DNA from 4 places in the Janibacter cremeus genome. Region 2 is predicted to be linked to each of the others. Evidence: riboswitches for the same ligand, from Rfam matches in the RefSeq annotation. Region 2 holds a riboswitch; each other region holds the start of a gene.
What was found. A riboswitch is a leader RNA that binds a small molecule or an ion and turns the genes downstream of it on or off. The one in region 2 is predicted to bind S-adenosylmethionine.
Positions count from the first base shown of each region.

Region 1: it holds a riboswitch for S-adenosylmethionine, as region 2 does, so the genes downstream of both, O9K63_RS06615 (aminotransferase class V-fold PLP-dependent enzyme) here and O9K63_RS04680 (flavin reductase family protein) in region 2, are expected to answer to the same signal.
Region 3: it holds a riboswitch for S-adenosylmethionine, as region 2 does, so the genes downstream of both, metX (homoserine O-acetyltransferase MetX) here and O9K63_RS04680 (flavin reductase family protein) in region 2, are expected to answer to the same signal.
Region 4: it holds a riboswitch for S-adenosylmethionine, as region 2 does, so the genes downstream of both, O9K63_RS11240 (OsmC family protein) here and O9K63_RS04680 (flavin reductase family protein) in region 2, are expected to answer to the same signal.

Region 1 covers NZ_CP115184.1:1,426,765-1,431,669, reverse strand. The annotation lists gene O9K63_RS06620 (ribonuclease J) at 1-1,661, shown strand, start outside; gene O9K63_RS06615 (aminotransferase class V-fold PLP-dependent enzyme) at 1,686-2,903, opposite strand; SAM riboswitch class IV at 2,945-3,060, opposite strand; gene O9K63_RS06610 (prepilin peptidase) at 3,134-3,781, opposite strand; gene O9K63_RS06605 (DNA translocase FtsK) at 3,852-4,905, shown strand, end outside.
Region 2 covers NZ_CP115184.1:1,015,985-1,020,889, reverse strand. The annotation lists gene O9K63_RS04700 (SDR family oxidoreductase) at 1-326, opposite strand, end outside; gene arfB (alternative ribosome rescue aminoacyl-tRNA hydrolase ArfB) at 366-809, opposite strand; gene O9K63_RS04690 (OsmC family protein) at 823-1,353, opposite strand; gene sfnG (dimethylsulfone monooxygenase SfnG) at 1,350-2,465, opposite strand; gene O9K63_RS04680 (flavin reductase family protein) at 2,468-2,986, opposite strand; SAM riboswitch class I at 3,232-3,320, opposite strand; gene O9K63_RS04675 (single-stranded DNA-binding protein) at 3,498-3,830, shown strand; gene O9K63_RS04670 (ketopantoate reductase family protein) at 3,838-4,746, opposite strand; gene O9K63_RS04665 (DUF72 domain-containing protein) at 4,795-4,905, opposite strand, start outside.
Region 3 covers NZ_CP115184.1:490,425-495,329, reverse strand. The annotation lists gene O9K63_RS02230 (RNA polymerase sigma factor) at 1-1,444, opposite strand, end outside; gene O9K63_RS02225 (universal stress protein) at 1,665-2,066, opposite strand; gene metX (homoserine O-acetyltransferase MetX) at 2,180-3,319, opposite strand; SAM riboswitch class IV at 3,335-3,444, opposite strand; gene O9K63_RS02215 (DUF4192 domain-containing protein) at 3,517-4,710, opposite strand; gene O9K63_RS02210 (YkvA family protein) at 4,803-4,905, opposite strand, start outside.
Region 4 covers NZ_CP115184.1:2,377,203-2,382,107, forward strand. The annotation lists gene selA (L-seryl-tRNA(Sec) selenium transferase) at 1-427, shown strand, start outside; gene selB (selenocysteine-specific translation elongation factor) at 424-2,235, shown strand; gene O9K63_RS11240 (OsmC family protein) at 2,355-2,840, opposite strand; SAM riboswitch class IV at 2,871-2,984, opposite strand; gene O9K63_RS11245 (YczE/YyaS/YitT family protein) at 3,023-3,733, opposite strand; gene O9K63_RS11250 (hypothetical protein) at 3,768-4,763, opposite strand; gene ppk2 (polyphosphate kinase 2) at 4,855-4,905, opposite strand, start outside.

The DNA of each region.
Region 1 (4,905 bases), 410 kb from region 2:
CGCTGCCGGCGTCGCTGGCGAAGGGCGCACTGCGCGTCACCGCCCTCGGCGGCCTCGGTGAGGTCGGTCGCAACATGACCGTCATCGAGCACGACGGGCAGCTGCTGGTCGTCGACTGCGGTGTCCTCTTCCCCGAGGACCACCAGCCCGGCGTCGACCTGATCCTGCCGGACTTCGAAGCGATCGCCGACCGTCTCGACGACATCCAGGCCATCGTCCTCACGCACGGTCACGAGGACCACATCGGCGCCGTCCCGTACCTGCTCAAGCTCAAGCCGGACATCCCGCTCGTCGGCTCCACGCTCACCCTCGCGCTCATCGAGGCGAAGCTGAAGGAGCACCGGATCAAGCCGTACACGCTCGGGGTCAGGGAGGGCAACCGCGAGAAGCTCGGCGTCTTCGACTGCGAGTTCATCGCCGTCAACCACTCCATCCCCGACGCGCTGGCCGTCTTCGTGCGCACCCCCGGCGGCACCCTGCTGCACACGGGTGACTTCAAGATGGACCAGCTGCCGCTCGACCGGCGCCTGACCGACCTGCGCGCCTTCGCCCGGGCGGGGGAGGAGGGGGTCGACCTCTTCCTCACCGACTCCACCAATGCCGAGGTCCCGGGCTTCACCACGCCCGAGCGTGACATCGCCGGGTCGATCGACGACGTCTTCCGCAAGGCGCGGCGACGCGTCATCGTCGCGTGCTTCTCCAGCCACGTGCACCGCGTCCAGCAGGTGCTCGACGCGGCCGAGCGCTCCGGGCGCAAGGTGGCGATGGTCGGTCGCTCGATGGTGCGCAACATGGGCATCGCGGCCGACCTGGGTTACCTCCACGTGCCCGACAACGTGCTCGTCGACGTCAAGAAGCTCGACCAGCTGCCCGACGACGAGGTCGTCCTCGTGTGCACCGGCAGCCAGGGCGAGCCGATGGCGGCCCTGTCGCGCATGGCCAACCGGGACCACCGCATCGACGTGGGCGACGGCGACACCGTCCTGCTCGCCTCGAGCCTGATCCCCGGCAACGAGAACGCCGTCTACCGGATCATCAACGGCCTGATGCGCCTGGGCGCCGACGTCGTGCACAAGGGCAATGCCAAGGTGCACGTCTCCGGGCACGCCAGCGCCGGTGAGCTGCTCTACTGCTACAACATCGTCAAGCCGCGCAACGTGATGCCGGTCCACGGCGAGTGGCGCCACCTCGTGGCCAACGCCGAGCTGGCCATCGCCACGGGGGTGGACGCGGACCACGTCGTCCTGGCCGAGGACGGGGTCGTCGTCGACCTCGTCGACGGCCGGGCGCGCATCGTCGGGGCGGTGCCCTGCGGCTACATCTACGTCGACGGCTCGAGCGTCGGTGCCGCGACGGAGGAGCTGCTCAAGGACCGCCGCATCCTGCGCGACGAGGGCTTCATCTCGGTCATGGTCGTCGTCGACGCCTCGACCGGCAAGGTCGTCGCGGGCCCGGAGATCACCGCCCGTGGCTTCGCCGAGGACGAGGAGATCTTCACCCAGGTGCGGCCGAAGATCATCGCCGCCCTCGACGAGGCCACCCGCAAGGGCACGACCGACCCGCACCAGCTGCAGCAGGTCGTCCGTCGCGCGGTCGGCGGCTGGGTCGGCGGCAAGATCCGTCGCCGCCCGATGATCATCCCGGTGGTCGTCGAGGCCTGAGCGGGGTCGACCCCCACCGTCGGATCAGAGCGAGCGAAGGGCGGCGAGCAGCCGGTCCACGTGCTCGCTGGTCGTCCCGAGCCCGGCACTGATCCGCACGGCCGTGGATTGCGGCCGGTCGGCGAGCAGGTGGTCGACGAGCGGGTGCGCGCAGAACCTCCCGTCGCGCACGCCGATCCCGTGCTCGTCGCCCAGGACGCGGGCGACCTCGCTGCTGTCGTGCCCGTCGACCGTGATCGTCGCGACGGGCGCGCCGGTGCGACTGCCGAAGAGGGTGTGCACGTGCACGCCGTCGATGGTGGCGAGGCCGCTGAGCAGCCGGGTGCGCAGGGCGTGCTCGTGGGCGATGATCGCCTCCTCGTGCTCGCCGATGACCTCGCAGGCGGTGGCGAGCGCGACCGCACCGAGGACGTTGGGGCTGCCTGCCTCGTGCCGGGCCGGACCGGTGGTCCACTCGACGGCCCCGTCACCGACGCGGGTGGTGGCCCCGCCCCCGGCGAGGTAGGGGTCGGCGGCGTCGAGCCAGTCCCGACGGCCCACGAGTGCTCCGGCGCCGAAGGGCGCGTAGACCTTGTGTCCGGAGAAGGCGACCCAGTCGATGCCCAGGGCCGCGATGTCGACCCGGCGGTGCGGGACGACCTGGGCGGCGTCGAGCGCGAAGCGGGCCCCGTGCGCGTGCGCCAGGTCGGCGAGCCGCTCGATCGGCCAGTGCTCGCCCGTGACGTTGGAGGCGCCGGTCGCGACGACGAGCCGGTGCTCGCCCGGGTGGGTGCGCAGCGCCTCGTCGAGCAGCGTGACGGCTTCGGCGTGGCTGTGCGGGATGGGCAGGCGCACCGCGTCGGCCCAGGGCAGCAGCGCGGCGTGGTGCTCGGAGGCGAAGACGAAGACCGTCGTGCCCGCCGGCAGTGCCCGGGCGAGGAGGTTGAAGGAGTCGGTCGTGTTGCGGGTGAAGACGACCTGGTCGTCCTCGCGTGCCCCGACGAAGGCGGCGACCGCCTCTCGGGCCGCCTCGTAGCGGGAGCTGGTCACCCGGGAGGCGAAGCCCGCGCCGCGGTGGACGGAGGAGTAGGTGACGGAGGCGGCCGTGACCGCCTCCGTGACGGCGACGAGGGCGGGGGTGGTCGCACCGTGGTCGAGGTGGGCGTACTCGACGGTGGTGCCGTCGCAGTCGCGGTAGGTCAGTCCGGCCGACACGAGCGAGGGCAGGGCCGTGGTGGTGGGACGCAGGTCAGAGACGGTCATGGAAGGACTCCATCGGGTCATGGACCCAGGCGTCGACCGTGAGTCCGCGCTTGCCGGGCGACACCGCGCCGCCGGCCAGGTCGTCACCCGGAGCACCCCACCGCGGAAGGAGGGTTGCCGACCAGCTAGCCGGGGCTTGTCGCTGGTACTCGTGACCTTGGGTCGAGACGGTAGCGGACGCACTCCCCGGCGTGTGCGGTCGGGTGCCACCCGTCTCGGATCGTGGGACGTCAGCCGAGGAGGAGGAGGGCGAGCAGCGTGCCGGCCACGAGGTACGGGCCGAAGGCCAGGTGAGTGCCCCGTCCTGCCCTGCGGGCGAGCAACAGCCCCAGCGCGACCACCCCACCGAGGACGAAGCCGAGCCACAGCCCGAGGAGGACGTGACCCCAGGAGAGCCAGCCGAGGGCTGCTGCGAGCGAGACGACGAGCTTGGCGTCGCCCATCCCGATCGAGCGTCCGTGGAGCACGAGGGCCAGCAGCAGGAAGCCACCACCGACGACGAGTGCCGCCAGACCCGCCCGGCGAAGGGAGGTCCAGTCGCCGGTCGCGGCGCTCGCCACGGCGAGCAGGGCGAGCTCGACCGGCACCAACGGCAGCGTGATCGCATTGGGCAGGCGGTGCACGTCCGCGTCGATCGCAGCGAGGGCGAGCCCGGCGGGCACGAGGACGAGGTAGGGCAGGAGGACCGGCCACGGGTGGTCGGCGAGAGCCCCCGCCACGAGCACCCCGGCGAAGGGGGCGACCGGCGCCACCCACAGATGGCGGGGAAGGGGGCCGGTCTCGTCGGGACGGCGGTAGCGCCCGGTGCGCAGTCGGAGCAGGGCGCCGATCCCGAGTGCGCCCGTCACGACGGCGACGAGCACCAGGCGGGAGTCCACCGGGGGAGGCTACCGCCCTGGTGCGCGTGTGACGCGTGTGCCGGACGTGTCTTTCCCCTACCCTGCGATCATGGCCACTCGCCCGTCGACCACCGCTCGCAAGAGCGCCGCCTCGCGACCCCGCGGAAGCACGCGGCCCTCGGGGCGGAAGCCGGCCGCCAAGGGCAAGACCCCGGCGGCGCGGAAGAAGGGCGCCTCCGGGGGTGGGCTCCCGCTGCCGCTCGCCGCCGTCCAGCGCACCTGGATGGGCGTCGCGAGCGCCACCGGATCGAGCGTGCGCCGGATGGGCCACGGGGCCAGCCAGATCGAGCCGGAGCACCGTCGTGACGGGCTCGGCTTCCTCTTCCTCGCGCTCGCCCTCGTCGTCGCCGTCCGCGAGTGGTGGGGCCTGACCGGCGGCTTCGGCGACATCGTGCACGCGGTCGCCGCGGGCACCTTCGGCCGGGTCGCCTACGCGTTGCCCATCGTCCTGCTGGTCCTCGGCGTGCGCCTGCTGCGCACCCCGAGCAACGAGGCGGCGGATGCCCGCCTCGGCTTCGGCACCGTCATGGCCCTCTTCGCCGCCTCCGGACTGACCCACATCGCCAAGGACATCCCGCAGCCCCCGGAGGGCGCGGACCCCATGCGCGACGCGGGCGGCATCGTCGGTTTTCTCGCCTCCGACCCGCTCGTGACGGCGGTGACCGAGTGGCCCGCGATCATCCTGCTGGCCCTGCTCGGCCTGTTCAGCCTCCTGCTGCTCACGGGGACCCCGCTGCACGAGGTCCCGCAGCGGCTGGCCTACATCCGTGCCGCCTTCACCGGGGAGGTGCCGGCGCACGTGGGCGATCAGCGGGCCGCGACCGACGCGCCCGGGACCGCGGTCAACCGGGCGCGCCGCCGCCGTCGCTCGGCGGAGGACGACGCACTCTCCGGCCAGCGTGACGGGGACACCGCCTACGACCAGGCCGCCGTGGTGCAGCCCGTCGACGGCAAGGGCCGCAAGAAGAAGGGGGCTGCGGCCTCCGCCGCCCCCGCGCCGACGGACCCGGTCGAGCCGCCGCCGGCCGATGGGCCCCGCCCGGGGGAGAAGCGCCCGACCGCGAACCCCGTCGTGGCGCCCGCCAAGGTCGAGAACAAGACCG
Region 2 (4,905 bases):
CCGGCGTAGTAGCCGAAGGGGGCCTCCCGGGCGCCGATGATCGACACCGCCACGTGGTGGCGGATGCCGCAACGACGACCGGCGGTGACGAGGTGCTGGGTCACGGTGCGGAAGAAGTCGACGGATGCGCGTGCCGAGACGGTCTGCACGGAGGTGGCGTCGATGACGGCCTCCACCCCGGTCAGCCGCTCATCGATGCCGACGCCGGCATGCAGGTCGGTTCCCGTGGAGCGGGCCAGGACGACCGCGTCGTGGCCACGGCCACGCACCGTCCAGACGACGTGGCGCCCGACGACGCCCGTTCCTCCGGCGACGGCGATCCTCATGCCTCCATCCTCCTGCGCTGCGCGGGCGTTGTCACTGGCCTACTCCTGACCGGGGCGCCCTCGCTGCTTCTTCAGGTCCGAGCGCCGCCGCTTGGCGTCGAGTCGGCGTCGCTGGGACCCGCGGGTGCGCTTGGTGGGCCGGCGCGGTGGGGGAGGAGGGGCCAGTGCCTCCCGGAGAAGGTCTGCCATCCGCTCGCGGGCCGCGGCGCGGTTGCGTCGCTGGGAACGGTGCTCTGCGGCATCGATGGTCAGCACCGTGCCGACGAGGCGACCGGACAGGCGTGCCAGGGCGCGGTCGCTTTGGCGAGCGGTCAACGCGCTCGTCGTGCCCACGTCCAGGGAGAGCTGGACCCGGGAGTCGGTCGTGTTGACGCCCTGGCCGCCGGGGCCCCCGGCACGGCTGAACTGCTCGGACAGCTCGGCGCCGGGGACCACCACGCCGTCGGGGATCCCCGGCCCGGGAGGGACGCGGAGCTCGCTCATCCCGCCAATGATGTCACTCCCGGACCAGCACGACCTCGAGAGGCGGCGGCGCGTGCAGTGTCTGGGCGATGACGCAGTACTGCTCGGTGAGGTCGAGCAGCTTCGCGGTCGTCGCCTCGTCGGCGTCCGTGTCGAGCGCGAACTCGAGGCGCACGCCGGTGAGGCCGACCGGTGCCTCCCTGTCGACGCCGAGGGTGCCGCGCCCGTCCCAGGTGCCGATTGCCCGGATCGTGCCCGAGCGCAGGGTCACGCGCATCGCGGTGGCCACGGAGCGCAGGGTCACCCCCGCGCAGGCGGCGAGTGCCTCGAGCAGGATGTCCGCGGAGCAGGCCTCGCTGCCGTCACCACCGGCCACCGGGTGCAACCCCGCACGGGAACGCCCACCGGCTCCGTCGATGACGGCCGCGATGCCGTCGTCGGCGAGGTGCACGGAGGCCGAGCTGGTCACGAGTGCCTGCTCCGGCTCGTCCCGGTAGAGCTGCTTCAGCGGCTTCTGCAGGGCCCTCAGCTCCTCCGCCGTGGGCAGCGCCCTCGCGTCGCTCATCGGGACGCTCCGACGAGCTCATCGGTGGAGCGCAGCTCCTCGGTCAGGTCCGTCTCGAGCTCGCGCACGATCGGGATGACCTGTCTGCCGAACCTCTCGACGTCCTCCCGGACGTGGAGGAACCCCGTGAGGACGAGGTCGATGCCGACCTTCTTGTACTCGATGATCCGCTCGGCAACCTGCTCGGGAGTGCCGATGAGGCCGGTGCGGAACCCGTCGTTGTACTGGACGAGGTCCTTGAACTCGCTGTCGGCCCACATGCCCTTCTTGTCGGCCGTGGCACTGCCCGCCTGCTTCACGGCCTCGCCGAAGTCGTTGACCTTGTCGACGTCGGCCCTGGCGATGATCTCGTCCACGACGGCCACGGCCTCTGCCTCGGTGTCACGGACGACTGCGAACCCGTTGAGCCCGAAGCGGACCCGTCGCCCGTGCTTGGCGGCCTGCTCGCGCACGGCCGCGACCTGCTCGGCTGCGCCCTCGATCGTCTGGCCGTTCATGAGGTACCAGTCGGACAGCCGGCCGGCCATGGCCTGGGCCGAGGTGGAGTTGCCGCCCTGGAAGATCTCGGGATCGGTCTGCGGCTGTGGCCGGAAGGTGACGTCCCGCGTGCGGTAGAAGTCACCGCGGTAGGTGAAGCCCTCCTGGTCCCACAGCCCCCGCAGGACCTCGATGAACTCCTCCGCGCGGCGATAACGCTCCTCGTGGTCGAGCCAGTCGAGACCGAGCTCGGTGTACTCCTTCTTGAACCAGCCGGAGACGACGTTGAGCGCCAGTCGGTTCCCGCTCGTGGTCTGCGCCGTGGCGGCGAGCTTGGCGAGGATGTGCGCCGGCCACTGACCGGGGTGCACGGCGGCGATGACCTTCAGCCGCTCCGTCGCGGCGAGGAGGTCGAGTGAGAAGGACACCGACTCGTGCTGGGCATCGGCGCCGTAGGACGCGAGGTAGCGCACCTGGGTCAGGGCGTAGTCGAAGCCGACCTGCTCGGCGGTACGGGCGACGTCGCGGTTGTACTCGGGGGAGTGGTCGGTGCGCTGCTCGATGTCGGAGACGACGAGGCCGCCGGAGACGTTGGGCACCCAGTAGGCGAAGTTCAGGGGGTCGGGGAAGGCCACGGTCAGGCTCCGTTCGGGGTCGTGGTGAGGGCGGTCAGGGGGTGGTAGCCACCGGCGTGGTGCACGAGTGGCGGGCGTCCGGTGATGTCGGCGGTGTCGACTCGCGCGACGGCGATGAAGCTGTCGCCCACGTCGACGAGGTCGACGATCTCGGTGACGAGGCGCGCTGCGCCTCCGTGGATGAGTGGGAGACCTCCCTCGTCCACGGACCAGGTGCCGTCCTCGACGAAGCGGCGGTCCCGGTGGCCGGCGAACCTGCTTGCGACGGAATGCTGCTCGTCCGACAAGAGGTGGAGCGCAGCCCTGCGGGACCGGCTGATGGTCGCCAGGGAGCTCGACGTCTTGGAGATGTTGAAGCTGACGAGCGGTGGGTCGACCGAGACCGAGACGATCGAGATGGCGGTGAAGCCGACGTGTCCGGCGCTCGAGCTGCCGGTGACGACCCAGGTGCTCGCGGCGGCGCCACGGAAGACATCACGCAGGTCGAGTGGTTCGAGGACGTCGACGAGGGGAGTGCTCATGGTTCCTCCTCAGGAGGTGTGGGTGAGTGCAGGCGTGATCGCGCGTGGCCGGGCCACGTCATGACGAAGGGGGCTCCTCGCCCCGGGCGAGAAGGCTCGGGGGGAGCGGCGGCGGCCGTCGTCAGATGGCGCGACAGGCGCTGACGCCCCGACGCATGAGGTCGACGATGCGGCGGCTGAAGAACTCCTGCTCGAGGGCAGGGCGCAGTGGAGTGGTCACAGCGGACACGGAGTGGTGCATCGATCCTCCATCGATCCTGGCGTGAGCACCTGCCCCGGAGGGTGGTTGCTGCGGCGTCGTCGAGCCAGATCTCTCGGCCGCTCTGGATGGGTGCTCCCAGTAGAAGCCCCCAACCGCTCGCCGGTCAATTCGTGTCTCGCCAGTTGGGCCGGGCGTCCACAGCCGTACAGCTCATCGCGCCGGCATCCACAGCTTGTCGAACTGCTTCCCGCACGCGTTGCGGGACAACGATTCTGGAGATTGACGAGCAACCGAGAGCGGGGGAGTGGCATGGCCCGAGGCACGACGATCCACGACGTCGACGAGATCAACCACATCGAGCTGACCGGACGGATCAGCGGTGCGCCCACCACGCGGGAGCTGCCGAGCGGTGACGAGCTGGTGACGCTCCGGCTCGTCGTCACCAGGGACGCCGGCGGTCCGGTCGACACCATCGATTGCGCCTGCTGGACGGCGGTCGCACGACGGGCTGCGGCGCGCTTCGTCGACGGTGACCGAGCGCGGGTCGAGGGGGCCCTGCGTCGACGGTTCTTCCGCACCCCCGGTGGTCCGGCCAGCCGGTACGAGGTCGAGGTGCGCCGGCTCGTGCGCGACCGACGCTGAGGTCAGGTCAGCGGGCCGCGAGGATCCAGGAGGTCATCTGGTTGTACGGGGTCGGGATGCCGTGCTGCTGACCGAGCGCGACCACCCGGTCGGCGAAGAGGGCGACCTCGGTGCGACGACCGGCCACCACGTCCTGGAGCATCGACGTCTGCCCGTCACCGGGGAGTCCCCTCAGGACGCTGTCCCAGCGGGCCAGGTCGGCGTCACCGAGGCCCACTCCCTCCGCCCCGGATACCGCGATGACCTCGTGGGCCAGGGCGAGCATGAGGGAGCGGGCCGGACCCTCGTCGATGAATGCCGCGTACGGCCTGCGCAGGACCGCCGAGGCCTGGTTGATGGCGGTGTTGACCATGAACTTCCACCACATCTCGTGGCGCATGTCCGCGGGGGTCTGCCACTCGAGACCAGCAGCGTCGAGGGCGGCACCCACCGCGTGCACCCGCTCGGTGGCGGCCAGCCCGGGTGTCGTCCCGATCACGAGGTGGCCGGGGGAGAGGTAGGTGACTTCGGATCCCTCGCGTCCGGCCGCCATACCGAGGGCGATGCACAGCAGGACCCCGTCGCTGCCGAACCGCTCGGCGATCGTCATCTCGCTGTCGAGCCCGTTGAGCACGGAGACGAAGGTGGTCCCGGGTCCGACGAAGGGGGCGACGTCGTCGAGCGCGGCGGCCAGGTCGTGGTGCTTCACAGCGACGACGACGAGGTCGGCACGGAAGTCGTCCACCCCCGGCTCGACGATCCGTGCCCGCAGTGGTTCACCGTTGACGTCGATCGGGTCGCGACGCAGCCTGGCGGCCCGGTCGCCGGATGCGACGAGTGCGGTCTCCATGCCCCCTTCGACGAAGTGCGCGGCGTACATGGCTCCCATGGCGCCCGCGCCCACGACGGCCACGGTCCTGATCTGCGTCTCGGTCACACCGACAAGGTAGGACACCCCGACGGGCCCGGTGGCGGACCGTTCCGCTCAGGGCGACGCACGCAACCGCTCCAGCAGGGCCACTGCGTCGTGCGGGGCGTGGCCCTTGGCGTCGTTGTCGAAGTAGACGTGGACGTCGGCTCCCTCGGCCGCCCACGT
Region 3 (4,905 bases), 530 kb from region 2:
CCGGCACGACCGCCTCGGAGTCCTCGATGAGGTCACCGAACTCGGAGTCGCCGTCCTCGCCGAGGGGTGTGTGCAGCGAGATCGGCTCGCGGCCGTACTTCTGGACCTCGACGACCTTCTCCGGGGTCATGTCCAGCTCCTTGGCCAGCTCCTCCGGGGTGGGCTCGCGGCCCAGGTCCTGCAGCATCTGGCGCTGCACGCGGGCGAGCTTGTTGATGACCTCGACCATGTGCACCGGGATGCGGATGGTGCGGGCCTGGTCGGCCATCGCGCGGGTGATGGCCTGGCGGATCCACCACGTCGCGTACGTGGAGAACTTGTAGCCCTTCGTGTAGTCGAACTTCTCGACGGCACGGATCAGCCCGAGGTTGCCCTCCTGGATGAGGTCGAGGAAGAGCATGCCGCGGCCGGTGTAGCGCTTGGCCAGCGAGACGACGAGACGCAGGTTGGCCTCGAGGAGGTGGTTCTTCGCGTTCTTGCCGTCCTGGGCGATCCACCACAGCTCGCGCTTGAACTTCATGTCGATCTTCTCGGCGGTGGCCAGCTTCTCCTCCGCGAAGAGACCGGCCTCGATCCGCTTGGCGAGCTCGACCTCCTGCTCGGCGTTGAGGAGGGCGACCTTGCCGATCTGCTTCAGGTAGTCCTTGACCGGGTCGGCGGTGGCGCCGGCGGTGACGACCTGCTGCGCAGGGGCATCACCCTCGTCATCGTTGCTGATGACGAAGCCGCCCTTCTCGTCGGCCTCCTGCTCCTTCTTGGACTTCTCCTTCGGGTCCTCACCCAGGACCTCGTCCTCGCCCTCCTCGGGCTCCTCGGCCGTGGTGGTCGTCGGGTTGGCGGCGGCGCTCTTGGCGGCGGCCTTCTTGGCGGCGGCCTGCTTGGCGGGCGCGACCTTCTTCGCCGGCGCGGCAGCGGCGGCCGCGCTCGTCTTGGTGGCGGCCGTCTTCTTCGCCGTCGTCTTCTTCGCGGCGGTCTTCTTCGTCGCGGCCTTCTTGGTCGACTCCGCCTTCTTCGGCGCGGTCTTCTTCTCCGCGGCCTTCGCGGCCTCCGGGGCCTCCGGCGTCTCCGCCGCCGCAGCGGTGGACTTCGCGGCGGACTTCTTGGCCGTGGACTTCGTGCTCGCGGCAGCCTTCTTCGCCGGCGTGGCCTTCTTCTCCGACGTCTCCGACGTCGAGGCAGCCGCGGCCTTCTTCGCGGGGGCCTTCTTGGCCGTCTTCTTCGCGGCTATGGACTTTGGCACCTGAACCTCAATTCCCTGGTCGTCGAGCGCACGCAAGACGGCCTTTCCCCGGCTGGGGCTGATCTTGGCTTCGCTGAATGCAACCTGCAGCTGGTCTGGCGTGACCAGCCCTGCGGTATGTCCTTGGCGCACCAGCTCCTGGAGCGCTGAGTGCGAGAACTCCTTGGGGAGGGAGCCCTGCGCCCCGTCGAACCGTGGGGACACAGCAGTCACCAACAACCTTTCGTCACGGTGGATTCCGCCGGGGCATCGTGGAGGTGGCGTGTCCCCGGTGTCCCGACTCGCCCGCACGCTGCGCGATGGGCTGTGTCCCCATTATAAATCCTTGCCGTCCGGCACAGGTACCCGAGGGTGGCCCGAGGTGCACGAAACCGGGGCGCGTCCCCTGCAGAGGGAGCGCCCCGGTGTCGCTGGTGTGCGGTCCTCAGCGGGCGTCCGCCTTGACCGCGAGCACGTCGCAGGGTGCGTCGAGCAGGACTCGCTGCGCGTTGGACCCGAGGATCAGCTTGCCGACCGGGGTGCGGCGACGCAGCCCGATGACGATCAGCGAGGCATCGGTCTCCTCCGCGACGGCGATGAGGTCCTCGGCCGGCTCCTTGCCGCGCACGAGCCCGCGGACATCGCCCTTGACGCCGGCATCCTCGAGACGGGCTGCCACCCGGCGCAGGTCGCTGTCGTTCTTGCGGGCGGCGTCACCGCTGAGGCTGGCACCGCCACGATCGGAGTGGATGACGGTCAGCTGCTCGTCGCGCAGCTTGCACTCCTCGAAGGCCCGCTCCAGCGCGGCCTCGCCTTCCTTGGTCGACACGTACCCCACGACGATCATCTGTGCTCCTCAAGACGACTTGCTGATGGAAGACCTAGGTCGAACGCTACACCGCGACCGCGTGACGTGTCTCACGAATGCGTTGGCGTGGCGACGATTTCGCAGGGCACGCCTCAGCGGGGTGGCGGCACGACGACGGAGCGCAGCAGGTCGGCGACCTGGTCGCCCTCCGTGAGGAATCCGTCGTGGCCGACGAGGGAGCTGATCGTCACCAGCTCGGCCCCCGGCTTGGCCTCGGCGAGCTCCTCGGACAGCCGCGGCGGGTAGAGCCGGTCGGAGTCGACCGGTACCACGACGAGACGACCGGCGAAGGGGGCGAGTGCCTCGCGCAGGCCACCCCGCCCACGAGCGATGTCGTGGGAGTTCATCGCCTCCGACAGCACCGCGTAGGAGTTGGCATCGAAGCGGGCGGCGAGCTTGCCGCCGTGGTGGTCGAGATAGCTCTCGACGGTGTACCGCGGTCGGCCGTTGGGCCCGACCGGCTCGTCCTGGACCTCGCGGTCGAAGCGCTGGTGCAGCTCGGGCTCGCTGCGGTAGGTGATGTGCGCGATGCGCCGGGCGATGCCCAGGCCGGCCTCGGGACCCTGCGGGTTGTCGTAGTAGTCGCCGCCGGCGAACCAGGGGTCGTTGCGGATGGCGAGGATCTGCGCCTGGCTCCACCCGATCTGCTCGGCCGTGGCGTAACCGCTCGTCGCGAGCGCCACCGCGGCGGCGACCCGGTCGGGGAAGCTCGCGACCCACTCGAGGGTGCGCATGCCGCCCATGGACCCACCGATGACGGACTGCCACGTGTGGATGCCCAGCTCGTCGGCCAGGCGCGCCTCGGCGGTGACCTGGTCACGGATCGTCACCCGGGGGAACCGGCTCCCCCACGGACGTCCGTCGGCGGAGCGGGCGCCGGGGCCCGTGCTGCCCTGGCAGCCGCCGAGGACGTTGATGGCGACGACGAAGTACTCGTCGCTGTCCAGGGGTGCGCCGGAGCCGATGAGGTCGGGCCACCAGCCCGCGGTGGGGTGGCCGGGACCGGCCGGGCCGACGACGTGGCTGTCCCCGGTGAGGGCGTGCTCGACGAGGATCGCGTTGTCACGGCGCTCGTTGAGCTCGCCCCACGTCTCGTACGCGAGGACCACGTCGGGCAGCCGGTCGCCGGACTCGAGATCGAGGTCACCGATGGTGACGAACTTCCGGCGGCCGGGGTGGTCTCCGTCGCGCCAGGAACCCGCAGTCGTGGGGGGCCTGGTGGTCACGCTCATGATGAGGTCTCCCGGGGCTCGCCTTGCCACACCCCTACGGTGCAGCCAGGTCATCACCCGGGGCACCCCGTCGCGAAGAGGGTTGCCGGCCAGCAAGCCGGGGCTTGACGCTGGCGCTCATGACCTGCCGACAACCATAGCCAGTGAAGCGACAAGGATCGAGCGGGGTCCGCACACCGGACCCTCCGGCGGGCCTCTCAGGCGGCCTCCCCCGACGCCCCCTCCCGGAGGGCACCGGCCCAGGGTCGCACCCCCGCGGAGAGCAACCGCAGCATCAGCTCGGCGAGCCGGTGGTCCGGCTCGATCTCCAGGGCCCGCTCCAGGCAGATGCCGGCGACCGTCCCGTCCCCCACCCACCAGGCCAGGTGGGCCACGAGGGTCAGGACGGGCGGCGTCGCCTCGGGTGGCAGCAACCGGCTCAGCTCGACCAGGCGCGAGCGCACGGCGAGCACCTCCTCGTGCCACCGCTCGGGAGAGACGTCGGCCGAGGCACGCGCCCGCTCCTCGTCGATCCCTGCCGCGACGTCCTCGACGGCGATGTCGACGTCGGGCACCCACGGGCACCACCGGGCGGCGAGCACCGCCGCAGCGGCCGGGGCGCCGCAGCTCTCGGCCATCGGCATGGCACCCGGGCAGAGGACGCCCAGGAGGGCGTCGCGCCAGACGACGTCCCGGAGCGAGGTCGCCACCCGGGCGAGCGCCTCGTCGCTGAAGACCGTGACGGCCATCGCCCGGGGTCGCGGGTCGAGGAGCTGTGCCCACCACGCGAGGACGTCCTCCCCACGGTCCAACCAGGAGGCAGGCGGGCCGGTCGGGCCACCACCGAAGGTGCGCGTGCTGCTGGGCGACCCGAGGGCTGCCAGGTGCAGGCCCACGGAGCGCGCGCGGTCCTCGTCCCGCCCCGGTAGCACTCCCTCAACGATGGCCGCACGGCTCGGCAGTGGCGCGACGCCGGCGTGCACGAAGGCCGCGACGGCGGGCACGTCCTCCGGCCGAGGCAGGGGCTGACCCTCCTCGGGGCAGCAGCTCTGGGCGCAGTCGGGTGAGTACCAGCGCCCGTCGCGCACCACGACGCGGTCGTGGACGCTGATCCCCTCGGCCGTCGCGGCCTCGAGCATCGCCTCGGACAAGGGGGCGGAGTCACCTGCACGGTCCTCGTGCGCGATGACCATCACCGCCGTCGCCGACTCGCGGGCGGCGATCGCCATCGCCTGCCCGGCGGCACCGCGGCAGTCCTCGGGGTCGCTGAGCAGGTCGTGGCGCTGGACGAGCCCGAGGCGTTTGCCGTGCAGGACGGTCACGACGACGGAGGGGCCGGGGTGGTAGCCGAGCTGGTACGGGAGCACCACGGCGAGCTCGGCGGGATTGCGGGGGCGAACTGTCGTTGTCATGCCCCGAATCTGCCGATGATCGTCGGTGCGGGGGGCGCCCCCTTCGCCGCCTGTGGGTAGTGCGTCGCACGCGGAAGAGCTTGTGGGTGGCGTCAGTCCGGGACGACGTGGGAGGGCACCGTCCGCCCCTCGGGCCGGTCCTGACCTCGCGCCCGCTGCCCGGCCCACGCGGTCGCGCCGCGCTCCCAGGCGATG
Region 4 (4,905 bases), 1.4 Mb from region 2:
CCGGGCGCTGCGCATCGACAAGCTGACCATCGCCGCGCTCGAGGCGACCGTGCGCGGGCCGGCGACACCTGTGACGGCGGCGCTGCACGCGAGCGCCGACGAGCTGCGCCCCCGGGTCGAGCGCCTGGCCACCGGGCTCGGCCGCGGCGTCGTGGCCGTCGAGGGGCGGGTCGGTGGCGGCGGCGCCCCCGGGGTGCCGCTGCCCGGCTGGGCGGTCGAGATCCCCGTCGCCGCGGTCGAGCGACTGCGCACCCCGCCTCCCGGTGTCCCTGCCGTGCTCGCCCGGGTCGACGAGGGCCGCGGCCTGATCGACCTGCGCTGCGTCCCCGCCGACCGCGACGGTGACGTGGAGGCGGCGGTGCGCACCGCCCTTCGTGATGGGTCGGACGCGCGGCCCGGGGCCGGCGAGCCGCCCCCTTCGTCATGAGGCGGGTGCTGGCGACGGCCGGGCACGTCGACCACGGCAAGTCCACCCTCGTGCGGGCACTGACCGGACGCGACCCGGACCGGCTGGCGCAGGAGCGCAGACGCGGCCTGACCATCGAGCTCGGCTACGCGTGGACGACGCTGCCGAGCGGGGCCGAGGTGGCCTTCGTCGACGTGCCGGGGCACCAGCGGTTCGTCGGCACGATGCTCTCGGGTCTCGGGCCCGCGCCGACGGTGGTCTTCGTCGTCGCCGCGGACCAGGGGTGGCAGGCGCAGAGCAGTGAGCACCTCGCGGCGGTCCGGGCGCTGGGGATCACCGACGGGCTGCTCGTGCTCACCCGGTGCGACCTCGCCGACGCCGACCAGCGGGCAGAGGTGCGCTCCCAGGCGACCGGGCGGCTCGCGGCGGCCGGCCTGGACGTGCCGGTCTGCGAGGTCTCCGCCGTGACCGGCGACGGACTGGACTCGGTGCGTGACGGGTTGGACGCGCTCGTCGACCGCATGCCGAGGCCCGATCCCGACGCGCCGGTGCGGTTGTGGGGCGACCGGTCCTTCTCGATCTCCGGGGCGGGCACGGTCGTCACCGGCACCCTCGGCGCGGGCACGCTGCGCAGCGGTGACCGGCTGACCCTCCTCGACCACGGCACCACCCGCGGGGTGACCGTGCGCGGGCTGCACAGCCAGGACGCCGCCCGCGAGCAGGTCGGGCCGGTCTCCCGGGCCGCGGTCAACCTCCGCGGGGTGGAGGCGGACACCGTGGGCCGCTCGCTCGTCCTGCTCACCCCGGATGCCTTCGAGCTGGCCGACGTCGTCGACGTCGCCCTGGCTCCCGTCGACGAGGACGAAGGGGGTCCCCCCGGCGGACCGGACCGCTCACCCCCGCAGGTGGCGACGCTGCACGTGGGGTCCGCGGACGTCAGCGTGCACGTGCGTCCGCTCGGTGCCGGGTTCGCTCGGTTGACCTCGGGGGTGGTCCTGCCGTGGCGGGTGGCCGACCGGGCGATCCTGCGGGACCCGGGCAGCCGCCGGCTGTGGTCCGTGCGGGTCGTCGACGTCGACCCCCTCCCGTTGGCTCGCCGGGGCGCGGCCAGCCGGCGCGCCGAGGCGTTGTCCACCGGGGACCCGGCGGCCGTGCGGCTGCGCTCACGGGGCGCCGACCGGGTGGACGTGCTGGGCCGGCTGGGTCTGACCGCCCCCTCCGGCGCCGTCCGGATGGGCGACTGGCTCGTGGACGGGGCCACCCTGGCCGACTGGCAGGCGCGCCTCGTGACGGCCGTCCGGGAGCACCACCGACGCGAGCCGTTGAGCGCCGGGATGCCGGTGGCCGAGGCGGCCCGCCACCTCGGGCTGGCGGCGCACCTGCCGACCGCGCTCGGTCACGAGGCCGTGCGGACGCTCATCGGTCCGGCCGGCCTGGCCCTCACCGACGGGAACGTCCACGACCCGGCGGCGGGGGGACTCGGCGCCGCGGAGGCGGGCGTCGCGGCCGTCGAGGAGAGGCTGCGGGCGACCCCCTTCGTCGCTCCGGAGCGCGGTGAGCTGGCCGACCTCGGGCTCGGTGCCACCGAGCTCGCCGCCGCGGCCCGGCTCGGCCGGCTGCTGCGCCTGCCCGACGACGTCGTCCTGCTGCCCGACGCACCGGCTCGGGCCATGCGGGTGCTCGCCGGGCTGGAGCAGCCCTTCACCCTCAGCGCAGCGCGGCAGGCCCTCGGCACGACCCGACGGACCGCGGTGCCGCTGCTGGAGCATCTCGACGCTCGCGGCTGGACCCGACGGGTCGACGGGAGTCTGCGCGAGGTCGTGCGCTAGTCACTGGCCGGACAGCACGTCGCCCGGCCTGCAACACCCCCTGCGGGCTGCAGACCGGACGACGTGCGCTGACTCCGCTGCCGGTCGGAGTCAGCAGTGGCGCTGGCTGACCGTGGTGATCAGCCGGCGGCCAGCTCGAGCGTGGTCCGCACCGGGACGCCGTTGGTGAGGTTGTCCGCGACGGGGCAGTGCGTCGCCACGGCCTCCTCGAGACGGCGGTAGTCGGCGTCGCTCTCCGGGCCGGTGAGGGTGACCTCGAGGTCGATGCCCCGGAAGCCCGGCCGCACGCCCTCGGCGGTGCCGAAGAAGCCCCGCAGGTCGATGTCGCCGGCGAGCGCGACGTCCACGCCGTCCAGGCGCAGGCCCAGCTTCTCCGCCCACACCTGGTAGGTGATGACCGTGCAGGAGGCGAGGGCGCCGAGCAGGTGCTCGACCGGGTTGGCACCGAGGTCGGTGCCACCGAGGCCGGCCGGCTCGTCGATGGTGAAGGTGTGCTGACGCGCCGAGAGGGTGACCTCCGTGGCCGTGCCGCGCACGAGGGAGCCCGTGAGCGAGGTGGTCAGCAGGTTCGGGTCGTTGGTGGTCTCGTCGATCGTCTGGCTCATGGCATGACTCTTTCGTCCAGGGCTCAGGTGAACCCGCGCTTGACACGGCCGGTCGACCGCGTCCAGGTCCTCACCCGGGGCACCCCACCGAGGGTGGAGGGTTGCCGCCCAGCAAGCCGGGGCTTCACGCTGGGACTCATGACCAAGACATAACGTCACATACTGCGACCCATAATGTCCAGTTATGAGTCGGGGGGTCCGGCATCCGGACGCCGGGGGGTCAGGTCGACCGTGAAGAGCGGCAGGAAGAGCTGCGCGAGCGGTCCGATGGCCACGGCGTAGAGCACGGTGCCGACACCGACGACACCGCCGAGGAGCCACCCGACGGCGACCACGCTGACCTCGAGCCCGGTGCGCACCAGTCGGATCGAGCGCCCGGTCACCCGCGCCAGTCCGGTCATCAGGCCGTCACGCGGGCCGGGACCGAACTGCGACCCGATGTACATGCCCGTCGCGATGCCGTTGAGGACGACACCGCCGACCAGCAGCGCGATCCGCCACCCGAGGGCCTCCGGCGCCTGCAGGAGGGAGAGGACGAGGTCCGCCGACGGGCCGATGAGCAGGGCGTTGCCGATCGTGCCGACGCCCGGCTTCTGGCGCAGCGGGATCCACCCCAGGAGGACGAGCAGCGAGACACCGATGACGATCGTCCCGAAGGTCAGCGGGACGTGCTTGGCGACGCCGACGTGCAGGACGTCCCACGGGATCTGCCCGAGCGTGCCGCGGATGACCATCGCCATCGACGCGCCGTAGAAGAAGAGCCCGACGAGCAGCAGCGGCAACCGAATGCCGAGCCGGCCCGCACGCAGCTGGGCGAGGGGGCCGATGTCGGCGAGCTCGCGGTTGCGCACGCGCGGCGGCGCCTGCGGGGGCGGTGGGTCGGGGAGCGGCATGGCCCCAGTCTCGCCCACGACCCGGGGTGGGCGCTCAGGACCCGTCGTCGGGCTCCGGGCGAAGGGGGGACGGGGCGCTGCTGAACCATCCCCGGCTGTGGACCGGGCAGCGGTCCTCCTCGTGGGCCCGGGCACCGGCCGGGCCGCCCACGAGCGCGCGGCTCGCCCAGCGGATGCGACGGCGCAGGAGGACCACGAGCAGCGCGAGCGAGAGGACCAGCGGCGGCCACAGCGGGCTCGGGCCGAAGTCGGGCGGGAGGTCGTACCCGCCGTCCCCGAGACCGGCGGCGCGCTCGAAGTGGTTGCGCGACAGGGGGAAGATCAGGCTGTCGACGTAGTACGCGGTCGGCAGCGCCAGTGGGCCACCGACGACCGTGGCGACGGCCCACTGGTCGACGTGCCGGGACTCGTGCCGCGCGATCGCCTCGACCAGATCCGGTCTGGCATTGGTGTCCGACCCGAACCGCACGTAGGACTCCTGGCCGGGCAGCGGGACGCCGGATACGTCCAGCTGGCCGATCCAGCTGACGAAGACGTCCCCGACGACGCTTCCGCCGCCGTGCGCGGTCGGGTCCGGGGGGAAGGCCACGAGCACCGCCGACCCCGAGCAGTGATCCATCCCCGCCGCCCGCGTGCCCAGGAGCATGACTCCGCTGACCGGTGCGTTGATCACGGCGCGTGTGCGTCCCCACAGTCCCGGCACCGAGTCCGGGGTCGGCGTCTCGGCCACCACCTCCTCGGCTCCGCTGGCGAACCGGGCACTGCACTCGTCCTGGACCGCCAGCTGCGTGCGGGCCGCCGCGCCGACGAGCAGCAGCGCCCCGAAGCCCGCGACGACGACGGTGCCGACCCGCTGGCGACGGCGGCAGGCCGTGCATGCCGCCGCGCGCCTGCGGCGGCGACGGCGCACGGGGGGCAGTAGCCAGAGGAGGCCGAGGACCCCGAAGCACAGCAGGAGCGCCGCACCCCGGACCGACCGGAGCACCCACGAGCGTGAGGAGGAGTCCGCGACGTGGCTCCCGCCCTCCATGGCGTCTCCCCTTCATGAGGCCGCTCCCGACGGCGGCTGCTCATGAGATTACCCCGCTGGCCGGGGCCCAACCGGAGCGCAGGGACCATCGTCAGTCGCCGACGACCCTCTTGCCGCGGGCGACGACCTTCTTGTCCGGTGC